3 regions of the Sphingomonas panaciterrae genome follow, and region 3 is predicted to be linked to each of the others. Evidence: predicted binding sites of a transcription regulator. Region 3 holds the regulator's gene; each other region holds the start of a gene.
The links. Region 3 encodes LexA, which represses DNA repair genes until DNA is damaged. Its sites were predicted from a motif close to GTTCCNCNCTTGTTCT; they were not measured.
Positions count from the first base shown of each region.

Region 1 (4,180 bases), on a different contig from region 3:
AGCACCGCGAAAACAATCTGATCGTCGGCAACGTGAACACCCAGCGCTACCTGCTGGCGCTGGACACGACGCGCAACGCCGCTGGTCAGATCGTCTGCCGTGCGCAGGTCGACGGCGCCTATGCCGGCAGCGACCTGGGTGGCAATCCGGCACAGCTCGCGGCCGATATCGCCGCCTGCGTTCCGCTCAACCCGTTCGGCGAGGGCTCGGTCAGCCAGGCCGCGCGCAACTACATCCTGTCGCCGACCGAAGCATCGGGCAAGGCAACGCAGCTGGTCGTCAACGGCTTCGTCGCGGGTGACTCCAGCCAGCTGTTCGAACTGCCCGGTGGCCCGGTCGGCTTCTCGGTTGGTGGCGAATATCGTCGGGAAACGCTGACCTATGACCTCGATCCGCTGACCCAGGCGGGCTACAACTTCTACAACGCGATCCCGAGCTTCCGCTCGCCGGCGTTCGAAGTGAAGGAAGCGTTCGGCGAATTGTCGATCCCGCTTCTGAAGGACGTGTTCCTGTTCAAGGAACTGACCATCTCGGGTGCGGCCCGCGTCGCGGACTACACCGGTTCGGTCGGCACGGTCGTGGCGTGGAACGGCAATGCCACCTGGCGCCCGGTCGACGACCTGCTGCTGCGTGGTGGTTACTCGCGCTCGGTGCGTTCGCCGTATCTGGGTGAGCAGTATTCGCCGCTCGGCCAGAACTACACCGCTGCTCCGAACGATCCGTGCTCGGCGCGCAACATCAACACTGGTTCCGCAACGCGCCCCGCGAACTGCGAGGCGGCCGGTCGTCCGGCAGGTTATGACTTCGTCTACACCTCGTCGCTGGAAATCCAGAGCGGTGGCAACCGTCAGCTTGAGGCGGAAACGTCCAACTCGCTGACGCTGGGCGGTGTCTTCTCGCCGCGCTTCGTGCCGGGTCTGTCGCTGTCGGTCGATTACTACGACATCACGGTGAACAACGTGATCACGTCGCCGACGGTCCAGCAGGCCTTGAACGCGTGCTACGACGCACCGAACCTGAACAACCAGTTCTGTGATCTGTTCACCCGCGCTGGCGCCAATGGTGGTCCGAACGGCGAAGAAGCGTTCCGGGTCATCGAGGGATCGTTCCAGGATCTTCCGCAGAACTATGCCCGCTTCAAGACGCGCGGCATCGACACGCAGCTCGCGTATAACCGCGACTTCGGCTTCATGCGGGCGAACTTCAAGGCGGTCTGGACTCACCTGATCCAGCTCGACCAGTTCACCGATCCGTCGCGTCCGGAATTCAAGAACGTCCTGACGAGCGAGCTCAGCTATCCAAAGGATCAGGTGATCGCGTTCACCGACCTGCGCTTCGGCAAGTTCACGCTCGGCCACACGATCCGCTGGATCGACGGCATGTATCTGAACACCTTCGAAGACTATAACAGCGTGAACGGTCAGCCGCCGCAGAACCCGGACTATGCGACGATCCGCAAGTATCCGTCGGTTGTGTACAACGACATCCGCTTCGGCGTCGACGTGGAAGACAATTTCACGCTCGACTTCGGCGTCAACAACGTTGGCGACGTCAAGCCGCCGTACGGTCTGACCGGCATCACCACCGGCTCGGGTATCTACGACAACCGCGGCCGCTTCTTCTACGCGGGCTTCCGCGCACGCTTCTGATCCATCGATCAGATTGCACTTTTGGAGGGGTCGGCCATGCCGGCCCCTCTTTTTTTGTGCCACGAGCCGGTTCGTCGTTCAGCCTTGGCGGGTGTGAGGCTCAGCACAGCGGCTGACGAATGACAGGAGCCCTACCCGCACGGGCAAAAGATACCTTTCCGTCCGCCGCTGGCATCCCCCGCCCCCGCTTCCTACATCTCCGGTCTATCCTCCCGACCGGAACGGAAGTAGAACTAAACGCATGCTGACTCACATCTCCGTCCGCGGCGCGCGCGAGCACAACTTGAAGGACGTAAGCGTCGATATCCCCCGGGATACGCTGACGGTGATCACTGGCCTCTCTGGCTCGGGCAAGTCGAGCCTCGCGTTCGACACCATCTATGCCGAGGGTCAGCGCCGCTACGTCGAGTCCCTGTCCGCCTACGCCCGCCAGTTCCTCGAACTGATGCAGAAGCCGGACGTCGATCATATCGAGGGGCTCTCGCCTGCGATCTCGATCGAGCAGAAGACGACCAGCCGCAACCCGCGCTCCACCGTCGCGACGGTGACCGAGATCTACGATTACATGCGCCTCCTCTGGGCGCGTGTCGGCATCCCCTATTCGCCCGTCACCGGGGAGCCGATCGCGGCGCAGACCGTCAGCCAGATGGTCGACCGGGTCATGGCGCTGCCCGAAGGCACGCGGCTCTACCTCCTCGCCCCCGTCGTGCGCGGCCGCAAGGGTGAGTATCGCAAGGAAATGGCCGAGTGGCAGAAGGCCGGCTTCACCCGCGTACGGATCGACGGCGAGATCCACGAGATCGAGGACGCGCCCGCGCTCGACAAGAAGTACAAGCATGACATCGAGGTCGTGGTCGATCGCCTCGCAGTGAACGCGGACATCGCCACCCGCCTCGCCGACAGTTTCGAGACCGCGCTGAAGCTCGCCGACGGCCTTGCCTATGTCGATCTCGCCGACGGCGTCGTGCCGGGGCGCGAGGATGAGGCCGCGTCCGGCGGCGCGATGAAGAACGCCGGCATCCCCGCCAACCGCATCGTCTTCTCCGAGAAGTTCGCTTGCCCGGTCAGCGGCTTCACCATCGCCGAGATCGAGCCGCGCCTCTTCTCCTTCAACGCCCCCCAGGGCGCCTGCCCGGCCTGTGACGGCCTCGGCGAAAAGCTGATCTTCGACGAGGATCTCGTCGTCCCCAACCACGCGCTCACCATCAAGAAGGGCGCCGTCGTCCCCTGGGCGAAGTCCAACCCGCCCTCACCCTATTACATGCAAGTGCTCGGCTCCCTCGCCCGCGCCTATGATTTCAGCCTCGACACCCCCTGGGCCGAGCTTCCGGAGGAGGTGCGGAACATCATCCTCCACGGCACCAAGGGAAAGGCGGTCACCCTCACCTTCATCGACGGCAAGAAGAGCTACGACGTCAGCAAGCCGTTCGAGGGGGTCATCGGCAATCTCAATCGCCGCATGCTCCAGACCGAGAGCGCGTGGATGAAGGAGGAGCTCGGCAAGTACCAGTCGTCCCAGCCGTGCGAGGTCTGCCACGGCGCCCGCCTGAAGCCCGAGGCGCTGGCGGTAAAGGTCGCGATGCAGGACATCAGTCACGCGACCCACCTCTCGGTGGTCGACGCGCTCGCCTTCTTCACCGACCTCCCCAATCACCTCAACGACCAGCAGCGCGCCATCGCGGAGCGCATCCTCAAGGAAATCGTCGAGCGGCTGGGCTTCCTCAACAACGTCGGCCTCGACTATCTCAACCTCGATCGCACCTCCGGCACCCTGTCGGGCGGCGAGAGCCAGCGCATCCGCCTCGCCAGCCAGATCGGCAGCGGCCTCTCCGGCGTCCTCTACGTCCTCGACGAGCCCTCGATCGGCCTGCATCAGCGTGACAACGACATGCTGCTCGCCACGCTCCGCCGCCTGCGCGATCTCGGCAACACCGTCCTCGTCGTCGAGCATGACGAGGATGCGATCCGCACCGCCGATTACGTGATCGACATGGGCCCCGGCGCCGGCGTCCACGGCGGCCAGATCGTCGCGCAGGGCACGCTCAAGCAGCTCCTGAAATCCAAGGGCAGCGTCACCGCCGATTACCTCAACGGCACCCGCGAGGTCCCCGTCCCGGCCAAGCGCCGCAAGGGCTCGGGCAAGAAGCTGACGGTGCACAACGCCACCGCTAACAACCTGACCGGCGTCACCGCCTCGATCCCGCTCGGCACCTTCACCTGCATCACCGGCGTCTCCGGCTCGGGCAAGTCGAGCTTCACCATCGACACGCTCTACGCCGCCGCCGCCCGCGCGCTGAACGGCGCGCGCATCCTCGCCGGCAAGCACGACAAGGTCACCGGGCTGCAGCATCTCGACAAGGTGATCGACATCGATCAGTCGCCGATCGGCCGCACCCCGCGCTCGAACCCGGCGACCTATACCGGCGCCTTCACCCAGATCCGCGACTGGTTCGCCGGCCTGCCGGAGGCGCAGGCGCGCGGCTACAAGCCCGGCCGCTTCTCGTTCAACGTCAAGGGCGGCCGGTGCGAGG
Region 1 covers NZ_JAKNQR010000001.1:571,289-575,468, forward strand. Annotated here, with positions in the region: gene L8F96_RS02770 (TonB-dependent receptor domain-containing protein) at 1-1,649, shown strand, start outside; gene uvrA (excinuclease ABC subunit UvrA) at 1,891-4,180, shown strand, end outside.
Region 1: the regulator LexA is predicted to act here: its motif matches at 1,868-1,883, upstream of uvrA (excinuclease ABC subunit UvrA).

Region 2 (4,180 bases), on a different contig from region 3:
ACTCACCGTCGCAGCGCTCACTTCTTGCGCGCCCACGGTCGCCCGCTTTCCTCTTCCTCGGCGATCATCTGCGCCTGCTGTTCGCGCAGATGCCACGGCATCTCCTCGAACACGCCGTCGAACAGCGTGTCGAGCGGCTGGTGCAGGCCATGGCCAAGGATGCCGTTCTTCTCGGCTTCCTTCTGCGCGGCCTTCACCTCGTTGGCGACTTCCTTGTCCATCGCCGCCTGGCGCTCCTCGTCCCATTCGCCGATGGTGATCAGGTGATCCTTCAGCCGGCGGATCGGGTCGCCCAGCGGCCATGCGGTCGGCTCGCCCGCGCTGCGATATTGCGACGGGTCGTCGGACGTGGAATGCCCTTCGGCGCGATAGGTGAAATGCTCGATCAGCGTGGGGCCCTGGTTGGTCCGCGCACGCTCCGCCGCCCACTGCGTGGCGGCATAGACCGCCAGCGCGTCATTGCCGTCGACCCGCAGGCCAGCGATGCCATAGCCAACCGCGCGCGCGGCAAAGGTCGTCGCCTCCGCGCCGGCAAAGCCGGAAAAGCTCGAAATCGCCCATTGGTTGTTGACGACGTTGAAGATCACCGGTGCGCGATAGACGGTGGCAAAGGTCAACGCGGAGTGGAAGTCGCCCTCCGCGGTCGATCCCTCGCCGCACCAGGTGGCGGCAATGCGCGTGTCGCCCTTCGATGCGGACGCCATCGCCCAGCCCACCGCCTGCGGATATTGCGTCGTGAGGTTGCCGGAGATCGAGAAGAAGCTGAAGCGCTTCTCCGAATACATGATCGGCAGCTGCTTGCCCTGCAGCTTGTCACCCGCATTCGAATAGATCTGGTTCATCATGTCGACCAGCGGGCACCCGCGCGCGATCAGCAGGCCCTGCTGGCGATAGGACGGAAAGCACATGTCGTCGGCGTCGAGCGCATAGGCCTGCGGCACGGCCACCGCCTCCTCGCCCAGCGACTTCATGTAGAAGCTCGTCTTGCCCTGCCGCTGCGCGCGGAACATGCGTTCGTCGAACGCGCGCACCGTCGCCATATGGCGCAGCATGCGGCGCAGCGTATCGGGCGACAGCTTGGGATCCCACGGGCCGACCGCGCGATTGTCGTCATCGAGCACGCGGACCATCGTATAGACGAGGTCGGTGAACCCGCGCGCGTCCTCGGCAGTGTCCGGGCGGCGCACCGATCCCGCGGCGGGGATCTCCACATCCGAAAAATCGACCGTGTCGCCGGGGCGGAACTTGGGCTCGGGCACATGCAGCGCGAGCGGGGGCAGATTGCTGCGGGCGGCGTCCGCCATAGTTTCTCCGGTTACTTGTTGCACCGGACAACGCGCCGGTGAGCAGATCGAATCCTTGTTATAAAATTTCAACGCACAGCGCCAGCGTCTGCGATGCAAGGAAATGTGACACGACCTTTTCGTCCGCCGAAACCGCCATGGATCATGGTTTCGAGTCGCACGATTGACTCCGCCGGTTGTAGGAACAAAAGAGGAACGTGAGTTTTGAGTGAGTCGTGCCCGTGCCATCCCCTGCCACCATTGCCGAGCTGAGAGAAACGCTCCGCGCCATTGAGGGCGACGGCCATCGCCGGCGCGAGACGCTGCCCTTCGGCGTGGCGGATATGGATTCGCGGCTCGCCGACGGCGGGCTGCGGCTCGATGGGCTGCACGAGGTCGCGGCGAAGGGCGCCGACATGTGCGATGATTCGGCCGCCACCTTGTTCATGGCGGGGATTGCCGCGCGCGCCTGGGGTCCGATCCTGTGGGTCGTGCGCCGGCGCGATCTGTTCGCCCCCGGCCTCTACCAGGCGGGCCTCTCCCCCGAACGCGTCCTTTATGCCGAGGCGCGCGACGATGCCGAAGTGCTCGCGCTGATGGAGGAAGGGCTGCGCCACCGCGGTCTTGGCGCGGTGATCGGCGAGGTGAAGCGCGCTGCCATGCCTGCCACCCGCCGGCTGCAACTCGCCGCCGAAGGGGGCCGCACGATCGCGCTCCTCCTGCGCCGCCATGCGCGCGAGGATGCCGATCCGCTGGCCCCGCCCTCCGCGGCGCTCACCCGCTGGCGGATCGCTTCCGCCCCCTCCGTTCCCCTGCGCTGCGGCAGCATGGGCCGCCCGCGCTGGGCCGTCTCGCTGGTGCGGCAACGCGGCGGCGACCCTTTCGACACTTTGCTGGAGGCCTGCGATGACACGGGTCGTCTCGCTCTACCTGCCGCACTGGGCGATCGATCGCGTGCGCCGGGCCGAGCGTCGCCGCGCACCAACGCCGCGGCCTGAACCGGGCAATTCGCTCGATTCAGGGCCGCTCGATCTCGCGCCGCTAACGGCGGCGGTGGCCGAGGAACAGGTGCTGCAATGCGACGCGCCGAAGAACACCGGCTGGCGCCCCGGCGCGCGCTGGGCGCGCAGCGATGCGTCTGCGCCTGTTGAGAAGCGCTGGTCGCAATCGACGCGCGCCGATGTCGCACGCCAGGTGGAGGCGATGCCCGCGCATCAGCGCCCGCCAATGCGCGAAATGGGCCGCCGCAGCGAGGCCGCCGACCATCCCTTCCGCGCCATGCCGCCGGACGAAGGCGCGCGCCCCGTGCCCACGACGCTACCCGTGCGTCCCGATCCGGAGGACGTGCCCAACACCCGCTGGCGCGGCTTCGACGGCCTCGATCCCAACGCCGACGACCGCGCCGCCGCCGCGCTCGCACGGTGGAACGCCATGCCCAGCGTCCGCTACCCCGGCGAGGGACCCCACCCCGACAAATACGCCCGCTGCGGCTCCAATGATGCCGGCGCGCGGGTCCCCGGCGTCGCACCCTTTTTCGACACCGGCCGCACCCTCGCCAACACCGTCGCCCGCGCCAGCAATCTCCAACATCCCGCCCCCAAACCTCACAAGCGCAATGTTCGAGAACTTCCGCCGCCCTTGATCACCGTCCACAAGATCGGCAGCCGCATCGAAATCGCCGCCGCCTCGCCCGAGGCACGCGCCCTCGGCCTCACGCCGGGCATGGCGCTGACTCAGGCGCGCGCCGCCGTCCCAGACATCGACGTGCGTGATGCGGATGCCGCCGGCGACCTCGCCGATCTGCACCGCCTCGCCACTGCGCTCGCCCGTCGCTGGTGCCCGGTGGTCGCACTGTCAGACAGCGATGGCCTGTTCCTGGAGATCAGCGGCACCGCGCACCTCCACGGTGGCGAGGAAGCGATGGCGCGCCGCCTGCTGCGCCTGCTCGCCCGGCTCGGCATCACCGCGCAGCTGGCGATCGCCGACACCGCGGGCGCCGCCTGGGCCTTCGCCCGTCAGGCTGCGCCCGCTGCGATCACCCCCCCCGGCGCGCATGTCGCCGCGCTCGTCCCGCTGCCGGTCACCGCGCTCCGCCTCGCCGATGGCGCGCGCGAATTGCTCGCCCGGCTCGGCGTGGAGACGATCGGCGAGCTCATGGCGATGCCCCGCGCCCCGCTCGTCCGCCGCTTCGGCAAGACGATCGCGCAGCGGCTCGACCAGGCGACCGGCGCCCTGCCCGAACCGCTCGATCCGATCATCCCGGTGCAGCCGATCGCCGTCACCCGCCGCTTCGCCGAACCGATCGCCACCGCCGATACGATCGGCCATTGGCTCGCCGGCCTCGTTGATGATCTGGCGGCAGCGCTGGCCAACGCAGGGGTCGGCGCCCGCGCGCTCGCCTTCGTCGCCGCGCGTGTCGATTCGACCGATCAGGTGATCCGCATCGGTCTCGCGCGCGCCAGCCGCGAACCGTCGCACCTGCTGCGTCTCATCGCCCGCCGGATCGAGGAAATCGACGTCGGCTACGGCCTCGACGCGCTGACGCTTCACCTCGTCCGCGCCGACCCGCTCGGTCCCGAAACGCTGGGCGCGGCGCTTGCCGAACAGCAGGCGCCCGATCTTGCCCCTTTGGTCGACACGCTCGCCAACCGCATCGGCCCGACGCGTTTGTGGCGGCACCAGCCGATCGAAAGCGACGTCCCCGAACGCTCGGTCGCCCCGCTGCCGCCCCTCGATCCCCCCGCCACCGCCGCCACCCGCCTGAAGCGCGACGATGTGCGCCAGCTCGACGGCCGCACGCCCGATCACCCCTGGCACCCGCGCTGGCCGCGCCCCGCACGATTGCTGCGCCGTCCCGAGCCGATCGACCACGTCATGGCCGAAATGCCCGATCATGC
Region 2 covers NZ_JAKNQR010000001.1:1,222,852-1,227,031, forward strand. Annotated here, with positions in the region: gene L8F96_RS06010 (3-methyl-2-oxobutanoate dehydrogenase (2-methylpropanoyl-transferring) subunit alpha) at 18-1,304, opposite strand; gene L8F96_RS06015 (ImuA family protein) at 1,526-2,281, shown strand; gene L8F96_RS06020 (DUF6504 family protein) at 2,190-4,180, shown strand, end outside.
Region 2: the regulator LexA is predicted to act here: its motif matches at 1,486-1,501, upstream of L8F96_RS06015 (ImuA family protein).

Region 3 (4,180 bases):
TTCTCTGGCCGGGTGGAGGCAATGAACGCATTGCCGGCGCGCGGCCTAGTGCGGCTGCGGCTCGGCGATCTTGAGTGGCTGGATCGCAGGCCGCCGCGTGCGCCCCTCCAGGTGCGCGTCAACGTAGCAGAGGAGGACGTGCCGGCCGGGCTGCTGCCCGGGACGCGGATCAGCCTGCGCGCGCGGTTGATGCCGCCCCCGCTGCCGGCGGTGCCGGGCGCCTATGATTTCGCGCGCGTGGCATGGTTCAGCGGGATTGGTGCCACCGGACGGGCGCTCGGCCCACCCGAGATCCTGTCGGGTGCGGTCGCGGGAGAGCCGTTCCGCGCGCGCTTGTCCCGCCACATCCAGCACAATCTGGAGGGAAGTGCCGGCGGCATCGCCGCCGCGCTGGCGACCGGCGACACCGGGGGGATCGAGGAACCGGACCAGGAGGCGATGCGCCGCTCCGGCCTCGCGCATCTTCTGTCGGTCAGTGGACTCCATATCACCGCGGTCGTCGGCCTGACGATGCTGCTCGCCGCACGACTGCTCGCGCTCAACATGCGGCTCGCGCTCACCGGTCGGGTTCCGCTGATCGCAGCGGCGACCGCTGCCGTGACCGCGCTCGGCTATACCTGGCTGACCGGGAGCGAGGTGCCCACGATCCGCAGTTGCATCGCCGCCTTGCTGGTGCTCGCCGCCATGGCGGTGGGGCGAGAGGCGCTGACCTTGCGGCTGGTGGCGACCGGCGCACTCGTCGTGCTGCTGCTCTGGCCGGAGTCCCTGGCGGGGCCCAGCTTCCAGCTCTCCTTCGCCGCCGTCACTGCGATCATCGCGCTGGCTGAGCATCCGGCGGTCCGCCGCTGGTTCGCGCCGCGCGAGGAATCATGGGGCCGCCGCCTCCTGCGCAATGGCGGCTCGTTGCTGCTGACCGGCGCGATCGTCGAAGTCGCGTTGATGCCGATCGCCGTCTTCCACTTCCACAAGGCCGGCATCTATGGCGCGCTGGCCAATATCGTCGCCATCCCGCTGACCACCTTTGTCGTGATGCCGCTGGAGGCATTGGCGCTGCTGTTCGATACGACGGGGCTCGGCGCGCCCTTCTGGTGGCTGACGGGGCAGGGGTTATCGCTATTGTTGTGGATCGCCCGGACGACGGCGGCGGCGCCTGGGGCGGTCGCGGCACTGCCAGCGATGCCGGCGGGCGCCTTCGCGTTGATGGTCGGCGGCGGGCTGTGGCTGGCGCTCTGGCGGACGCGCTGGCGGCGGATCGGCTTGATCCCGGTCGCGGTCGGCGCGCTTTGGGCGCTCGCGACACCGCCCCCCGACCTTCTGGTAACCGGCGACGGACGGCATCTCGGCGTGCGGCTGCCCGATGGGCGCGTAGCGCTGCTGCGCGATCGGGCGGGCGATTATGCGCGTGACATGCTGGCGGAAAATGGCGGATCTGACGCCGAACCGGTGCTCTTGTCCGATCAGGGCGCGGCGCGCTGTTCGCGCGATCTATGCCGCGTCGATCTGCCGGTCGGCGACCGCACATGGCGCGTGCTGGCGACGCGCAGCGCCTATCTGGTGCCCGCCGGCGCGCTGATCCAGGCATGCCGCAATGCCGATATCGTGGTCAGCGAACGCCGCCTGCCGCGTGGCTGTACGCCGCGATGGCTGCGCCTCGATCGTGAGATGCTCGCGCGAACCGGCGGGGTGGCGATTTCGCTCTCTACCGGGCGCGTCGATACCGTGATCCGCCCCGGCGACGCTCACCCCTGGGTGCTGGCTGGGATGCCAATCCTTTCGGGCCGCTCAACGAATCGCTGACGCAAGGATGAACAACCGACGTTTCGCCCGGAGAAAGCGTTCAGCCCGCCGCCGGCGGGCCTGCGCCCGGCCAATCAGGAATAGCGCCGCAGAATCCCGGCCAGCTTGCCCTGCACCCGCACCTGCGCTGGCGCATAACGCTGCGGATCGTAGGAGCGATTTGCCGGGTCGAGCCGGATCATCGTGCCTTCGCGCCGAAAATATTTCAGCGTCGCCTCGCTGTCCTCGATCAGCGCGACCACGATCTCGCCGTCGCGCGCCACATCCTGCTTGCGGATCAAGGCGAAGTCGCCGTCGAGGATGCCCGCCTCGACCATCGAGTCACCGGCAACCTCAAGCGCGAAATGCTCGCCCGAGCCCAAAAGCGCCGCCGGCACCGGAAGGCTGGTGGAGCCTTCGAGCGCCTCGATCGGGGCGCCGGCCGCGATCCGCCCGTGCAGAGGCACCTCGACCACGTCGTTGGCCGGCTCCGGCAGTGCGGGCGCCGGCGTGGATGAACGGACGGCCTCGCGGCTCTCCGGGCGATCGGGCACCTTCAGCACTTCCAGCGCGCGGGCGCGATTGGGCAAGCGACGCAGAAAACCGCGCTCTTCCAGCGCGGAAATGAGGCGGTGGACCCCGGACTTCGATTTCAGGTCCAGCGCATCCTTCATCTCTTCGAACGAAGGGGAGACGCCGGTTTCGGCCAGTCGATCATTGATGAAACAGATCAACTCGTGCTGCTTTTTGGTGAGCATGCATCATCTCCGCGGCGAACAGACTGGGAACCTTTAAGGAACGTAAACCGACGCGTCAAGCAATCACGAGGATTTCTGCCGAGTCGCCCATCGCCGCAGCAGGAGCATGTGGTTGACGAACGACGAGGCAGCCTGCCCGTGCCAACGTTCGTAGCATGGAACTGTCCTGGATCGTAGCAACATAGGCCCGTCCATCGCGCAACTCTGCGCGTAGATAATCAGTGCGCGGGCCATTGGCCGGCAACGCTTCGCCAAGGATGCCGGTGGTCGTTTGCGGCAGGGGCTGCGCCGCCCCGGCAAGCGCCGCGACCATCGGCTTCACGAACAGCAAGCCGGTGACAAAGGCGGAGACGGGGTTTCCCGGTAGCCCCAGCACGGCCATGTCGCCGCGCCACCCCGCCATCAGCGGCTTGCCGGGGCGAAGCGCGATGCGCCAGAAATCGATCGCGGCGCCCGCCGCCTGCAGCGCAGGACGAACCAGGTCGTGATCCCCGACCGAGGCGCCACCGGTGGTGACGAGGACGTCGGCCGCCACATGACGGAACGTGTCGGTCAGCGGTTCCAACCGGTCAGGGAGGATGCCGAGGTCGATGATCTCCACCGGAAGATCGGCGAGCAGCGCCCGTAGCAGCAGGCGGTTCGATTCCGGTAGCCTGCCGGGCTCGATGGCCCGTCCGGGTTCCACCAGTTCATCGCCCGTCGCGGCGATCGCCACGCGAACCCGGCGCCGGACGGTGACGTCGCCCAGCCCCCCGGTGGCCGCAACCGCCAGGCGCGCCGGCGTCAGCCGTTCGCCGGCCGCGACCAGCGTATCGCCGTCCGCAAAATCGAGCCCACGCCGCCGGATGTTGGCGCCCTCGCGTGCCGGTCCTTCGCCATCGAGCCATAAAGTATCGCCGTCGCGACGGGCCTCTTCCTGCACCATCACCGTGTCCGCGCCCTCGGGCACGGTGGCGCCAGTGAAAATCCGTGTCGCCTGGCCCGCCTTCACGGCACCTGCAAATGGCCGTCCGGCGGCGCTCTCGCCGATCACTCGCATCGGGCCCGGCAGGTCACTGAACCGCACGGCATAGCCGTCCATCGCCGACAGGTCGCGCTCGGGCTGGGTACGGCACGCGATCAACGGGACCGCCACCCAGCGTCCGATCGCGTCCGCCAGCGGCAGCGTTTCGGTCGACAGCGCGGGCGCCGCAGCCAACAGGCGCGCCTGCGCCTCTGCGACAGGAAGCAATTCGCTCATGATCCGGCGAGTGACAGATTCATGCTGTCGGCAACACCCATAATAATCGCGGCGCGGCCCTGAGGGTCAGGCGACGAAATCGCCCGACTTGCCGCCGGTTTTCTTCAGCAGGCGGATGTTGCCGATCGTCATCCGCTTATCGAGCGCCTTGGCCATGTCATAGACGGTCAGCAGCGCCGCGGAGACGGCGGTCAGCGCCTCCATCTCCACGCCGGTGCGGCCGCTGGTGGCAACGATGGCCTGCGCGCTGACGCCGTCGTCCTCGATCGACAGGTCCAGCGTCACCTTCGACAGCGGCAATGGATGGCATAGCGGGATGAGGTCACTGGTGCGCTTTGCCGCCATGATCCCGGCGATCCGCGCGACCGCCAGGACATCGCCCTTTGCCACTGCGCCGGCGGCAATC
Region 3 covers NZ_JAKNQR010000004.1:231,618-235,797, reverse strand. Annotated here, with positions in the region: gene L8F96_RS12835 (ComEC/Rec2 family competence protein) at 1-1,797, shown strand, start outside; gene lexA (transcriptional repressor LexA) at 1,872-2,534, opposite strand; gene L8F96_RS12825 (molybdopterin molybdotransferase MoeA) at 2,590-3,774, opposite strand; gene moaC (cyclic pyranopterin monophosphate synthase MoaC) at 3,841-4,180, opposite strand, start outside.